2 regions of the Paenibacillus sp. FSL H7-0716 genome follow, and region 1 is predicted to be linked to the other one. Evidence: riboswitches for the same ligand, from Rfam matches in the RefSeq annotation. Region 1 holds a riboswitch; the other holds the start of a gene.
What was found. Region 1 has a riboswitch for preQ1 ahead of queF (preQ(1) synthase). Riboswitches for the same ligand answer to the same signal wherever they lie in the genome.

Region 1 (7,787 bases):
TATTTTTGGACTTGCTGCCATTGCCTTCGGATTGGCACTTTCGGTCTCAGTGGGTGCGGCAGATATCAAGTTAGCTACGGTATGGGAAGCTATATTTCATTTCAATCCAGATTTACAAAAACATCAGGTGATTAGAGAACTGCGATTTCCACGTGCTATTGCTGGCGCCTTAGTCGGTGCTTGCTTCGCAGTAGCAGGGGCTATCATGCAGGGGATGACAAGAAACCCGCTTGCGGATTCAGGGCTGTTAGGCTTGAATGCAGGAGCAGGGGTAGCGCTGGCAATAGTATTTGCTTTTGCACCCTCACTCTCATTCACTTCACTAATGTTGTATTGCTTTATCGGTGCCGCTGTGGCCTCTTTTATCGTATTCGGAATCGGTTCGCTTTCTTTTAATGGCCTGACCCCCTTGCGATTGACATTAGCAGGTTCGGCAGTTAGTGCTTTATTGGTTGCTATTAGTCAGGGAGTAGCTATTCTTTTCAACTTATCTCAGGACATAGCCTTCTGGTTAGCTGGTGGGATGGGTGGAGCTAGCTGGACTCAGATCAAGATTATATTCCCTTGGGTGGCCGTAGCCTTAATTGCAGCGATGATGTTATCACGATCCGTCACATTGCTCAGCCTAGGAAGAGAAGTTGCGGTTGGTCTGGGGCAGCGGACAAGGTTAGTTCAATTGGCATGTATGATTGTTGTGGTTATCTTAGCTGGAAGTGCGGTTTCAACGGTTGGCCCGATTGCTTTTATAGGACTAATTATTCCGCATGTTACACGTTATTTCGTTGGAGTGGACTACCGCTGGATTATCCCTTGCTCGGCAGTTCTAGGGAGCTTATTGATTATCTTTGCAGATATTGCCGCAAGAATGATAAATGCACCTTATGAGACACCGCTAGGAGCTTTAATTGCCATCATCGGCGTACCGTTCTTTATTTATTTAGCGAGTAAGCGGAAGGGGGAGCTGTAATGCCCAAATTAACCCTTACTCCAGATGAAAAAGAACGCCGTACACGCGCCCTAACGGTGTTATCACTCCTTGCTATACTGATCGTCGTTGTGTTTATAGTCAGTATGAATACAGGGTTTATGCGTCTATCCCCACTGGAGGTATTACATACACTGCTGGGTGATGGAACACATCAGCAAAAGCTTATTTTATTTGATTTCAGATTACCCCGCATCGTAATTTCATTGTTAGTTGGAGCGGGCTTTGCAGTATCGGGCTGTATTCTACAAAGTCTTGCACGTAATGCACTCGCTGAACCGGCTACGCTGGGAATAAGTGCTGGTGCAGGTTTTGCGGTAATCATTTTCATCTCGTTTTTTCCGGCTACAACAGCAGCGCCGATATTTGTCTTGCCTCTCCTAGCGCTTGGTGGGGCTGGCCTGACCGCAGCTTTAATCTATATTCTTGCCTACCGGAAGGCAGATGGTCTGTCTCCTACAAGGCTGATCCTTATCGGGATTGCGGTCGCTGCAGGAATCAATGCTTGCCAGCTTGTATTGGCACTTAGGCTTGATCCTAATAATTATCAATTTGTAGCTACTTGGATCGCCGGGAAAATATGGGGTGGGGATTGGAGATTCGTCCTTGCTTTGCTGCCTTGGATCGCGATTCTGTTACCGTTCGCTTTCTATAAAGCCCGGGTTCTAAATGTATTGAATCTAGGAGATCATACTTCATTAGGTCTAGGAATGCGTGTGGAGAAGGAACGTATTCTCCTTCTGGTAACAGCCGTAGCGCTTGCCGGCGCCTGCGTCGCAGTAAGCGGAGGTATTGGCTTCGTCGGCCTGATAGCACCACACCTGGCTCGCAGGCTCGTGGGACCCCGTCATCAGGTGTTACTACCTGCTAGTGCTTTGACAGGCTCGCTTCTTATGATTACCGCCGATACCATCGGCAGATGGGTGCTGCAACCTGCGGAAGTTCCTACTGGCATTGTGGTTGCGATTATTGGCGCACCTTACTTTTTATATTTACTCGCCAAGTCTAAAGCGTAAATTCGTTCATACTTAGGAGCATAGCTCCATAAATCTTTTAAGGGAGTTGTAGATCATGTCAGAACGTTTGAATACAGAAGAATTAAGTATTGGGTATGCAGAGGCTACTATAGTTAAAGGATTGAACTTGTCTATCCCTACGGGAAAAATCACCGCACTGGTGGGCGCTAACGGCTCCGGTAAATCTACAATCCTCAAAACGATGGCCCGGATTATGAAGCCGAAGAGTGGCACCGTAATGCTGGACGGCAAATCAATTCATAACTTTTCAACTAAAGAGGTTGCTCGTCAGCTAGCGATTCTACCGCAGAACCCAACGGCTCCTGACGGTTTGACGGTGTCTGAGCTGGTCAGCTACGGTCGTTTCCCTCATCAAAAGGGATTTGGCACGATGACCGCTGAGGATCGTAACATCATCTCCAACGCCATCTCTGTTACGGGAATGGAATCTTTTCATGATCGCCCTATTGACCGTCTCTCAGGTGGACAACGTCAACGCGCTTGGATCGCTATGGCGTTAGCACAAGAAACAGATATTTTATTCCTTGACGAGCCTACAACGTTCCTAGATATGGCGCATCAACTCGAAGTTCTTCAACTTTTGCAAAAGCTGAATGAGGAAGAGGGCCGTACCATCATCATGGTCGTGCATGATTTGAATCATGCTACTCGTTATGCGCAGCATATGGTAGCGATTAAGTCCGGTACTGTGGTTAGCGAAGGCTCACCTACTGAGGTTATGACACCAGATGTATTGCGGGAAGTGTTTGGAATTGAAGCGGATATCGTTCCGGATCCACGTACGGGTGTGCCACTGTGTCTTCCTTACGAGCTTGCTGCCTATAAAGCTGTGTAATTATCATCTAAAATCATACAACGAACAGGCTCCTGTCATTGACAAGGGAGCCTGTTCGTTGTTACAGTTGTGGTTGCCTACAATTTCATAATAACTCTTTAAAATAGATCAAGGACCATCATTTATACATGGTTAAAGGAGCATGAAAACATGAATATTGACAAAATTCAAGATGACCTAGAGCAGCTAATGACTGCAGGAATAGTGAAAAGTCATGAGAATTTAAAAGATCACGTGTACACTAAAATGGGCGGCAAGGCTGATATTTTGGCTGCACCAGCTACTTATGATGAAATTCAAAAGATCGTTACATATGCAGAACAAAATGGGATAACCCTTACGGTACTTGGGAATGGCTCCAATGTGATTATCCGTGATGGAGGTGTACGTGGGATCGTTCTGCAAACGGCAGGACTGACCGAAATGGGAATTCGCGACAATCTCTTATATGCGCAATGTGGTGCCAAAATAATTGATGTTTCCAGATATGCGCTTGATAAGGAACTTACGGGTCTTGAGTTCGCCTGTGGCATTCCAGGAACTGTTGGTGGAGCGCTTTATATGAACGCAGGTGCTTATGGCGGTGAGATCAAAGATGTCCTGCATAGTGCACTAGCTATAAATAAGAATGGGCAAATGGTAACTCTGCAAGGTGATGAGCTGCAATGGGGATACAGAAAAAGTGTGTTCGCAAGCGGTGAGTACATTGTACTTGAGGCCAAATTTGCTATGACTTCCGGTGATGTTTTAACGATCAAGGCAAAAATGGATGAGTTAACTTATTTACGTGAATCGAAGCAACCGCTGGAGTATCCATCCTGTGGGAGTGTATTTAAGCGGCCTCCTGGCCGTTTTGCAGGTCAGTTAATTCAAGAGAGCGGCTTACAGGGTACAAGAATCGGCGGTGCTGAGGTATCCAAGAAGCATGCGGGATTTATTGTGAATGCAGATAATGCAACAGCCAGTGATTACATCGGGCTAATCCACCATGTAAGAGCGACTGTGAAGGATAAATTCGGTGTGGATCTGGAAACTGAAGTGGAGATCATTGGAGAAGAATAAATGATAAGCAAAAAGAGCCCGCAGCGAACTGCGGGCTCTTTTTGCTTATCGTAATCATGTTCGTTTAATCTACTGAAAGGGTGTAATTAGCTCTGTCCGTAGTTATTTCTGCCTTGCGGTCGGCTAAGTCTACGATTTGAAGACCTTCAACAGCTAAATCATAAGTGGATTGTGGCAGGGATACCAGTTCACCATCGGCGTTAAGTGTGCTGCCGAAACCTCTTAATATCAGTGCACTTCCAAGATATTCATCAATAACATCGTCTGCACTCCGGAAATCTACGGACTCTAAATTGAAATGAACTTTATCCAAATCACGAAGTTCTTTCTTTTCAATAGCGATTGTTTCATTTAAATGATTGTTAAGCCAATCCATAAGCTGCTGTATACTTTGTTCCATAACATGCTCCCACCCTTAGCTCGAAGATTATTATGAATAAGTTACCCCTTTCTTAGGATTTGAATCCTTTTTTTTGCCACATCTTAATTAACCATATGAATAATTCATGTGATTAAAAAGAAATTCACGATCAAATGGCATTGTTTTTGAACTTCATAAATTCTACGTACGTAAAGAGTAGAACTTGTCAGGAGCGGGCTAGCCATGGTATAGTTCAAGACGCAATATGTTTTAAGAAGAAGTCTGCGCTAAAGTTGTGCAGGAGAGGTTCGCGAACTCCCTCTATAAAAAACTAAGAATATATTAAACAGTACAAGCGGTTGCTGTCCTTTATCCGGACGATGCTTCCGTTTCTTCTTAGTGGAGCCAAGTTTTCGAAATCTCGTTCTTCTTTCCATTACCGGCCAAGGCCGAAGGAAAAGAGAGGGGTTTTTTGTCGTGTCAGAAGGAAGATTGAAAGAGGAAATGCAAGAAGTTACTTTGCTTGGTAATCAGGGAACACAGTACAAGTTTGGTTATGATCCAGACATTCTGGAGGTGTTTGATAACAAACATCCCGGGCGTGATTATTTTGTTAAATTCAACTGCCCTGAGTTCACTAGCTTGTGTCCTGTAACGGGTCAGCCGGATTTTGCCACGCTGTATATTTCGTATATTCCTGAACAAAAAATGGTGGAATCCAAATCATTAAAGCTGTATCTGTTTAGCTTCCGCAACCATGGTGACTTTCATGAGGACTGTGTCAACATTATTATGAATGATCTGATCTCACTGATGGATCCGCGTTACATTGAGGTATGGGGCAAGTTCACTCCGCGCGGAGGCATTTCAATTGATCCTTATTGCAACTATGGAAGACCGGGTACGAAGTATGAGGCGATGGCAGAACACCGCTTAATCAATCACGACCTCTATCCAGAAAAAGTGGACAACCGCTAAATTCCAACTTGTGATAAGGAGAGATTCATATGAACAAAAAAGCACTCGTCGTATTCAGCGGCGGACAAGATAGTACCACTTGCCTGGTTTGGGCATTGCAGCAGTATGAGGAAGTGCAGGTAGTTACCTTCAACTATAATCAACGTCATGCGGCTGAAATCGAAGTTGCAACAGAGATAGCAGCTAAGTTTAATGTAAAACAGCATATTCTTGATCTGGGGCTGCTTAATCAGCTGGCACCCAATGCACTTACCCGTCAGGATATAGATATCGTGGCTGGTGAAGGGGATGAGCTTCCAAGTACTTTCGTCGATGGACGTAATTTGTTGTTTTTATCTTTTGCCGCCATATTAGCTAAACAACTGGGGTACTCCCATATCGTCACTGGGGTTTGCCAAACGGACTTTAGCGGTTATCCGGACTGCCGTGATGTTTTTGTGAAATCATTGAATGTTACGCTGAACTTATCTATGGACTATGAGTTTGCGATCCACACTCCCCTAATGTGGCTTGATAAAAAAGAAACGTGGAAAATGGCCGATGAACTGGGGTATTTTGATTATGTTCGCGAACACACACTGACCTGTTACAACGGTATTATTGGCAGTGGCTGCGGTACTTGTCCAGCCTGTCTATTGCGTCAGCGTGGTCTTGAGCAATATGAGGCAGAGAGAATGGAGGCCGGCTCTTAATGCTTAACGAGGTTTCAGTTTGCAAAATATTTACGTTCGACGCGGCACACCAGTTAGTGGGACACAAAGGGAAATGCAGCAATCTGCACGGTCATACTTATAAGCTCGAAGTCGTGCTGAAGGGCAAACCTATGGCCGCGGAAGGCCACTCGGATGAAGGTTTTGTCATTGATTTTAGCGATATCAAAATGACAGTACAACAAAGCCTTGTAGATCGTTTAGATCACGCTTTTCTTGCCATGGGAAATGAACCTGTGTTAGAGACGTTAACGAATACGGGCTCCAAAGTAGCCTTGTTGTCTTTCCGCACCACAGTGGAGAATATGTCTTCATATATTGCCTACAAGCTTAAGCAAGCAGGGTTGCCATTGTACTCGGTAAAGCTATGGGAGACTCCAACCTCTTGGGCAGAGGTGCTGGCTGAAGATGTTCCGGATGAAGGGCCATCCTACCGTTTGTATGGAGGCTGTGACTGTGAGTAAGATTCCTGTAATAGAAATGTTCGGTCCAACTATTCAAGGCGAAGGTGCGGTAATTGGAGTGAAGACGATGTTTGTCCGCACCTATGGCTGCGATTATCGCTGCGGCTGGTGTGACTCCGCTTTTACTTGGGATGGTACGGTTAAGAATAAGGTTCACATGATGGAAGCAGAAGAAATCATAAATGAATTATTGGCGTTAGCTGGAGATAATTTCGACTGTGTTACGATTTCAGGCGGTAATCCTGCCTTGATTGGTGAAGGAATGGGTACCTTCATCAATCTGCTTCATGAGCGCGGAATAAAAGCAGCGATAGAAACTCAGGGGAGTAAATGGCAGGATTGGTTCAATGACGTGGATGTGCTGACAATCAGTCCTAAACCCCCAAGCTCAGGAATGACAACGAATTGGAAAATGCTAGATAACATCATGAGTAAGATGGAGAAACTGGGTCGTTCTACGCATAGCTTGAAGGTCGTAGTGTTTGATGATAAGGATTTTGATTATGCGAAAAACGTTCACCAGCGATATCCGAATGTGCAGCTCTTTCTGCAGCCTGGTAATGATGATGTCACGGAAGAGGGCAACATTTCTGCTCGGCTTCTGGGAAGGCTGGAGTGGTTGTTTAATAAAGTAATCGTGGATTCGGATATGAACAAGGTTCGTGTACTTCCACAGCTGCATGCATTGATTTGGCATAATAAGCGTGGTAAATAAAAGATTGATGAAATCGTCCGGGTATCTGCTTACAGATACTCGGTTTTTATTTTTAACAGTTGTAACTTCTAGCAGGTAGATAGTCTGTCCCAGTTTCTGGTATGATTTTGGAAAAAGCTCTTGGAGGTTATTCATTTGGAACAATCAACAGCACTATTAATTATCGATGTTCAAGAAGCCATGTTCTCCTATGATTTAAAACTGTACGATGAAGAGGGTGTAATGGAAAGGATTGTCTCGCTTCAGCAAAAAGCTCGATTAGCAGGTACTCCTATTGTGTATATTCAACATACCGAAGATGAGGAATACACAAAAGGTACACCCACTTGGCAGATCAGTCACCGCATCACACCGCAAGAAGGCGAAGTTATTGTTGAGAAGCCTACTTGGGATGCTTTTCACCGAACGGAATTGCAAGATGAACTCCAGAAGCTCGGGATCACGAATCTGGTAATCTGTGGGATGCAAAGTGAATTCTGTCTGGATACGACGATAAGACGCGCATACAGCATGGGATATAAAAGTGTACTGGTTTCAGACGCCCATAGTACCTTTGACAATGGGGTTCTGAGTAGTAGGGAGATCGTTAAGCATCATAATGCGATAATTGGAGGTAGATTCGCCCAGTTACGAGCTGAAA
Region 2 (7,787 bases), on a different contig from region 1:
CATTGACCCTAATCTGGTCACGTTTCAGCTCTGCTGCAAGTGTCCACATCATGCCGAGTATTCCAGCCTTGGCTGCACTGTAATTCACCTGACCCACGGAACCCGCTAATCCAGCAGCAGAGCTCATCAACAGGATATCACCACCTGTCTCTCGCATGTACGGCAATACTCGTTGAATGCTGTAAAAGGTGCCATTCAAATGCACATCCAGAACAGTCTTCCACTGTTCATCCGTCATCCGCTGACATTTCTGATCCTGCACAATTCCCGCGTTAGCTATCAATACCTCTATACGACCGTATCGGGCAATGACCTCATCTACCATGGCAGTGACTGCGACTGGATCGGCTACATTAGCAGCGTACCCTAGCGCCTCTCCGCCTGCCTGGCGGATCTCGCGCACAACCTCATCAATTAAGACTTGTTTCGTACCATTTACAACCACTAGATAACCTGACTTACCAAGCTGCATGGCGATACTACGTCCGATCCCTCTTGTTGCTCCAGTAATTAAGGCCACTTTATTCATCACTACACCTCTTTCACTGCAAAAGCTCCCGCAGCAATAACATCGCCAGCTTCTGTTGTAAGGATCACTTTCACAAAGCAGTCGTCAGCTGCAAAATCAAAAATCACGACACTATCGACCTCTATAGGCTTATGAAATTTCATATCATATTGAGTGATCCACTGTGTAGGGTGCTCAGCAATGTACAAGGATTGGGCTAATCCCATAAGATACATCCCATGTGCGATGGGTCGCTCCAAACCAGCCTTGACTGCGGCCTCTGCATCTAGATGTATAGGCGCCAAATCTTGAGAAGCAGCTGCATATTGCCGGATAGCTTCAGCTGTTACGCACTTTTTTATCATGATCATCACCTACCCGAATTAACACCGTTTCTGCGGTGACTATAAGCTCACCCTCACACCTACAAACCAGCGTATGTGTGTAAAAAGTCAGTTTACCCTGTCTGCCTTCTTTTTGCACCTCACCCGTTAACGCTAATTCACAATCCAAAATCATCCCCGCCGTAATCGGAGCCTGATATGAAAATTTCTGAGTGCCGTGAAGCAAGGGTTCACCGATGATTAACCATGGAATATCGAAGTTTTGCCAGAAAATAATAGGCATCGTCGCAGGAGCAATCAGCTTTCCATTTATCGTCTGCATGGGTGCTTCGATACTCTGTGCGTAGTCCGAAATCCAATCAGCCGTCATATGGATCTGATGTCGGACACTGTTCATTCTATAACCTCCACGAGTGTTGCCAGACCTATCCCGCCGCCGATTCCCAGAGTAGCAAGCCCTCGTTGGTAAGGAGCTTTTTGCATTTCAGCACATAACCGAGTCATTAAAATAGCCCCGGAAGCTCCGTATGGATGGCCTATTGCTAAAGCACCCCCGCCAAGATTGACCTTTTCCTGTGGAATTTGAAGCTCATTCAGTGAAGCCAATACTTGTGAAGCAAAAGCCTCGTTAAACTCTACGATATCTAAATCGGCAACGGTAAGCTTTTGGCGTTTTAACACCTTTTGCACAGCTGGTACAGGCCCCATCCCTAAATAGTTCGGATCTACACCCGCAGCTTGCGCATCCACGACCCGTAAAATAGGCTTCAGCTTAAGCTGCTGGCATTTCTCCCGAGACATCATTAATAGAAGCGCTGCGCCATCATTAATAGGACAGGCATTTCCAGCAGTGACGGTACCCTTTTCTTCAAAAATTGGCGGCAGCTTTTGCAGCTTGTCCAGACTCGTATTTGCCCGAGGACATTCGTCGGTGCTCACCCACTGCCCCTCTACCTGAAGAGGTACTATCTCCTGCCGAAACCGGTCACTTTGCTGCGCATAAACCGCCTTTTGATGGCTTTTTAAGGCATATTGATCCTGCTCTTCTCGAGAAATCCCGTATTTCCTTGCTACATTCTCTGCAGCAATTCCCATATCCGGATCACCGTAAGAGCTAGGCGTAAAATGTGCACGGGTATACAGCTGTGGAACCCCCATTAACGTCTGTGGTTTAGCCATTTTCCATGGAGCACGGCTCGTACTTTCGACACCACCCGCTAAATAAATCTCACCAGCGCCGCTTTGAATCAGTCTTGCTGCTATATTAATAGCCTCTAGCCCAGATCCGCACTGACGATCCACGGTGACGCCCGGAACCGAAACAGGCAGCCCCGCTTCAAGCGCAGCTACCCGGGCAATATTACCTCCTGGGCCCACAACATTCCCAATAATGACATCATCGATCAGTTCTTTAGGCAAGTTCGTTTCGGCTACAATATGCTGAATAAGCGGCGCCAGTAATGCTTCCGGCTCAAGTGTACTTAATAAGCCACCCATTCTGCCAATCGGTGTACGTTTTGCCATGACAATTACTGCTTCTATCATACCATCGCTCTTTTCACATAGTCTTTCATCGCTTGCCGGGCAATTTTGCCGCTGCTTGTATAGATAAATTCATCCAGGGTTAGCAGCTGCTTCGGCGCTTTGTAGCTCGCTAAATACTGGCGGCAATAATTCTTAATTTCGTCGACAGATAAGTGCTGCTCTCCGCTCCACTTCACGAGGGCTATCAGCTGTTCTCCCCAGTAATCGTCAGGCACGCCAAGCACCATCACTTCATCTATTTCCGGAAGAAACTCCAGCACCCTCTCTATTTCTTCTGGATAAACGTTCAGGCCTCCGGATATGATTTTATTCTTCAAACGTCCCGCCATATATAAATAACCAGCTTCATCCTGATAAACATAGTCTTCTAAAACAAGCCATCCCTCTCTAAAAGCTGCTGCTGTCTCATTCGGCAATTGATGGTAGCCTAAAAATATCATATCACTACGCACATATAGCTGCCCAATCTCCCCAGGAGGGACTTCCCGGAACTGTTCATCACGAATGGAAATTTGCACCCCGGGATAAGGTTGGCCTACAGAGGTCGGATTATGCTCGGTCAGAACATCCAAATAACTAATATAGCTCGCTTCTGAAGAACCGTAGGATTCATAAAGACGCGCTCCACCAAACACTTCCCTGCCCCTTTTCTTGGACAACTCCGACCACTTTGCACCTGAGCTAATAATCGCATCCATCTGTATCTGCCCAGGTACAGCCTGCTGCATCATGGATTCGATCATTGTTGGTACGACGAACAGCACCACACCCGGAATTTGCCGGCACAGCTCTAACACCTGCGTGGCACTAAATTTTTGTGTGATATGAAAAGTTGCTCCACCATATAGACTCTGCATAACGGCGAATAAAGATAGGGAATGCACAAATGGACCTGGTGCCAAAACATCCTTCATAGCTTCCAATTCAAAAGCTATATTCGAGACCTCAAAGCTTTTTAACCATGATAAATGGGTACGCATATAACCTTTGGGCAACCCGGTTGTGCCTGAAGTAAAGCCAATAAATAATAATTCATTCGTCTCATCCAACTCAGCCTCCGGCTTCAGGGCAGCCAGCCACTGATCATAGGAACCTGTTCGTTCATTTGAGAAGGCCAGTGTTGGGATCGCTTGATCCTTGAAGACCAGATTCTTTGCGGTTTCCGGCTCGGCAAAAATCATTGTCGGCTGGCACTGTTCTATAATAACCTGCAGTTCATTAGCACTCCATTTGGGATCTAAGGGAATGGGAACACAGCCCGCATAAATCGCCCCCAAAAAAACCTCAACAAATTCAATACGATTCGTAGATAAAATCGCGATTTTGTCATGCCTCAGACCCTTTTGCTGTAAGCCATTCGCGATTCTCCGCATCGTTTCTACTAATGTGGCATAGGTATGACTTGCTTGGTCATGGGTTAAGGCAATGCTGTCGGGCTGCTGTGCTGCATGACGCAGTATAGGCACTACTAGATTCATCCTTGATCACACCTGTTCGTAATTTCTGTGACTACCGATTATATACATTCTCTTCAATCGGACTGCCCCGCAAGTCCAGCCCAGACCAAAGGATATGTGATAAGCGCCATCGCAGGCGCTCCTGTTAAACTAATCCGCTAGAATTGCTACGATAGCTTATTTTAGCTTTATATTATTTTTATGTACACATTTTCATGTAACTATTAAGTCCATCCTACAACTAAAAAAATAGCCAGCACGTATCGATTATGATCGGTACGCGCTGGCTGTATTGTTGTTTAGTCCTTCTTTTGAACAGATGATGGTGTACCCTCTTCAGCAAAAGTAAAGGTTCGGGCGATATATAAGATAGGTGTGCTTACTGCGGTTAGTAAGAACTTCGCTAGATAAGTTGTAAGCAAAATTTCAAGCCATACATTCCAGTCATACAAGCCCGCAAACGCAATGGTGCAGAAGATAAGTGTATCCACAAAGGAGCTAATCATCGTACTGCCGTTGGAACGAATCCACAGCTGACTTGAGGTGCTGTAATATTTACGAATCCAAGAGTACAACCGAACATCTAGGAACTGACTAATGAAGTAAGCAGTAAGACTACCCAAAGCTAGTCGAGGCATCAGCCCAAAAATCGTCTCCAAAGAAGACTGAGCGATATCGGTCTCCTGCGGCTTAAATACTAGTACCATCTGCATAATGACTGTAGTCATAAGCAAGGTGAAGAAACCAAACCAGACCGCTTTACGCGCTTCCGCTCTTCCGTACTTCTCATTAAGTAAATCGCTGGTCATATATAAAGTGACATACATCGTATTTCCGAGTGTCATCACAATATCAAATGGCATAGCAATCGTCTTAGCTACCTGAATGTTAGCAATTACAGTAGCAATACCTACCCAGGCATACATTCCACTTTTCCCGAACAGGCGGTAACAGAGCAGAAAAAAAGCAAAATTGACAATAACAAATAAAACTCCCCACAGCAAATTAAACATATTACTGAAATTCCTCCTAGTTTTGTTTACGCGGGATGGTTACGAACCGCGGCTTACAATATTAAATTTTCGGAACAAAACATTAATACTCTATCACAATAGCGCTAAACAATCCATAAAAATAATATTTTTATATGAAATTGGTAGTTCCAGTTCTTTTTTTTCGACAATTATCTAAAATAGTCAGCAATAATTCATTTTTTTCAGAAAAAAATGCTCTATAGGACAAAACTTTCACTATTCATCCAGAGGTTAATTCTATAGAATAGTATCAAACACCTTATTCCCGATCCATTTAGTAGAAATATGACATAACTATGGAATATATCTCGGGTCGCCAATTTCCAGCAGTTGGCATGGAGTATCTAGTGAAGACCAAAAAAGAAATGACCTCACCGTCCATAAAAAAAGGAGAGAACGATATGTTTCGTATCAAGCATTCGATCAGTCGCAAATTTACGCGTTTATTATTTGTTGTTCTGTTGCTCACGTCTCTTTTGTTAAGCACCAGCTTCTATTTTATCTCTATCAGTATCTTCAACAGCTATGTTATGCCGCAGATTAACAAAATCCTTACTGCCGCTGCTCAGGACGTATATAAGAATCTCAACGTAATGCACGCCCAGCAAACCCTAAATAAGAACGATCAGTCTGCCACCAATCTCGAGTTCTATTTTCAGGAAAAGAGGAAACAACATGGAGTGGAAACCATTTTTCTGGTCAATCTGAAAGGGAAAGAAGCTGAGATTCTATCCGCAGATCACGATGCAAAATTGCAACGGGCAGAAAGTGTCACCGTATCCTCTGCAATGCAACAAGCCTCTAAAGGAAAAACTGGACTAAGCGATACATATAGCGACGCGCATGGTATACATAAAACAGCTTATATCGGTATTCCCGGAAGTACGATGATCATCGGTGTAAGCAGTGACGTAAGCTTCATTCAAGAAAAAACAGACAGCATTCTATGGACAAGTGCCGGCATCACACTTCTGACGTTGATCATCGGCCTAACTGGTGCATGGTTTATGAGTGTGCGTATAACACGTCCAATCTCAAAACTGGCAGCTTATAGTGCCCGGCTCGCAGAGGGAGATTTCACCGAAGAATTATCAATTAAAGGAAATGACGAAGTTGCACAGTTGTCCGTAAGCTTCCAAGCGATGACCCAACGCCTGAAAGAAATGATCGGACATGTACTGGTAACCTCTAATACTGTCGTTGCAGATTCCAACTCTTTAAAAGAACGTGTTGAGGTTCTCAATGATATGGCAGAACACTCCAGCTCATCGGTAGTAGAAATCGGCAAAGGTAGTACGACTATCGCTAGCAGTGCATCAGATAACTCGAGAGCAATGGAAGAAATCAATTTAGGCATTCAAAGTATTGCCTCAGCAGCGAATGAAGTCACGGAGCAAATCAGTGAGGCTTCCGCTGAAGCAAGTGGCGGTAATGAAATTGCTCAAAGCGCTGTGCTGCAAATGCGCCAGGTTGAACGTGCTTCCCTACAGTCACTGGATCAGTTACAAATCATGAATGAGCGTTCAGTAATGATCGGAGAAGTCGTTCACAGTATTACTGAAATTACGAAGCAGATCCAAATGCTGTCGCTGAATGCTTCAATTGAAGCTGCACGCGCAGGAGAGCATGGACGCGGCTTTGCTGTTGTTGCTGGAGAAGTGCGCAAGCTGTCTGAACAATCCCGTAACGCAAACGAACAGATCCGTGACTTCCTACTTGGACTTCAGGAAGATATGAGCCGCTCCGTTACCGAGATGAACCATGTGAATTCTGAGGTTGCCTCTGGAGTCGGCAAAGTAGCAGAAGCAGGTGATGCCTTTAATCACCTCCTGATTCTTATCCAAAGCATCAATCACAGCATCCAATCCGTATCTGCGGCTACACAGCAAATCTCGGCAAGTACAGAAGAAGTCAGCGCTTCCGTCGAAGAAACTGCACAAATTACATCCAGATCGCAAGAAAGTGCGGACACACTCGCTGCTAACTCAGAGCGGCAGCGCGTCGAACTGGAAGGCCATGCAGAAACCGTTAAACATCTATACGAGCAAGCCAAGAAACTCCAAGAAGCTGTGCAGCAATTTAAGATTTAACGCTTGTAAACCAAAAACCCCCGTTCACACGAAAGTGTTGAACAGGGGTTTTTAGTTTACAATGGCTCGCTAGCGCTTGCGGAGGTCTCGCTTAGACTCGGGCGTCATTTGCCGCTGGCTTGCGCGATACTCTCATTTAGACTCGGTGCGTCATGTGCTGCTGGCTTGCGCGATACTCTCATTTAGACTCGGTGCGTCATGCGCTGCTGGCTTGCGCGATACTCTCATTTAGACTCGGCGCGTCATGCGCTGCTGGCTTGCGGACTCAGATGTCGCTATTACTCGAAAAACCGCCATTTGGAGGCTTTTTCGGACTCGAGAGACGCTATTGCCTCATAATCAACCCAGACTCAGCCTATTTCGCTCAAATAGCGCCTCTGGTGTCCGAAAACGCTCCAAAATAACCCTTTTTTTCGCAAATAAAGTCTCCTGAGTCCGGAGCCAAGTTACTTACAGCAAATTACTCAAAGTTCCTCCGTGGCGCTACCTACTGCAAATTACTCAAAGTGCCTCCGTGGCGCTACCTACTGCAAATTACTCAAAGTTCATCCGTCGATGCTACCTACAGTAAATTACTCCAAGTCCCTCCGTGGATGCTACCTACAGCAATAGAATCGGCTACATGCGCTAGCTTGCGCGAAGCTCTCACTTAGACTCAACACACCATTTGCTGCTGGCTTGCGGACTCAGATGCCGCTATTACTCGAAAAACCGCCATTTGGAGGCTTTTTCGGACTCGAGAGACGCTATTGCCTCATAATCAACCCAGACTCAGCCTATTTTGTTCAAATAGCGCCTCTGGTGTCCGA

Region 2: it holds a riboswitch for preQ1, as region 1 does, so the genes downstream of both, MHH60_RS06555 (queuosine precursor transporter) here and queF (preQ(1) synthase) in region 1, are expected to answer to the same signal.

The regions. Positions count from the first base shown of each region.
Region 1 covers NZ_JBBODA010000001.1:619,185-626,971, reverse strand. Annotated here, with positions in the region: gene MHH60_RS02790 (FecCD family ABC transporter permease) at 1-967, shown strand, start outside; gene MHH60_RS02785 (FecCD family ABC transporter permease) at 967-2,001, shown strand; gene MHH60_RS02780 (ABC transporter ATP-binding protein) at 2,057-2,857, shown strand; gene murB (UDP-N-acetylmuramate dehydrogenase) at 3,008-3,919, shown strand; gene MHH60_RS02770 (hypothetical protein) at 3,984-4,319, opposite strand; PreQ1 riboswitch class I at 4,578-4,621, shown strand; gene queF (preQ(1) synthase) at 4,785-5,258, shown strand; gene queC (7-cyano-7-deazaguanine synthase QueC) at 5,288-5,950, shown strand; gene MHH60_RS02755 (6-pyruvoyl trahydropterin synthase family protein) at 5,950-6,432, shown strand; gene queE (7-carboxy-7-deazaguanine synthase QueE) at 6,425-7,147, shown strand; gene MHH60_RS02745 (cysteine hydrolase family protein) at 7,283-7,787, shown strand, end outside.
Region 2 covers NZ_JBBODA010000003.1:408,121-415,907, forward strand. Annotated here, with positions in the region: gene MHH60_RS06530 (SDR family NAD(P)-dependent oxidoreductase) at 1-529, opposite strand, end outside; gene MHH60_RS06535 (MaoC family dehydratase) at 532-873, opposite strand; gene MHH60_RS06540 (FAS1-like dehydratase domain-containing protein) at 848-1,249, opposite strand; gene MHH60_RS06545 (thiolase family protein) at 1,246-2,397, opposite strand; gene MHH60_RS06550 (AMP-binding protein) at 2,394-3,875, opposite strand; gene MHH60_RS06555 (queuosine precursor transporter) at 4,154-4,867, opposite strand; PreQ1 riboswitch class I at 4,878-4,923, opposite strand; gene MHH60_RS06560 (methyl-accepting chemotaxis protein) at 5,290-6,978, shown strand.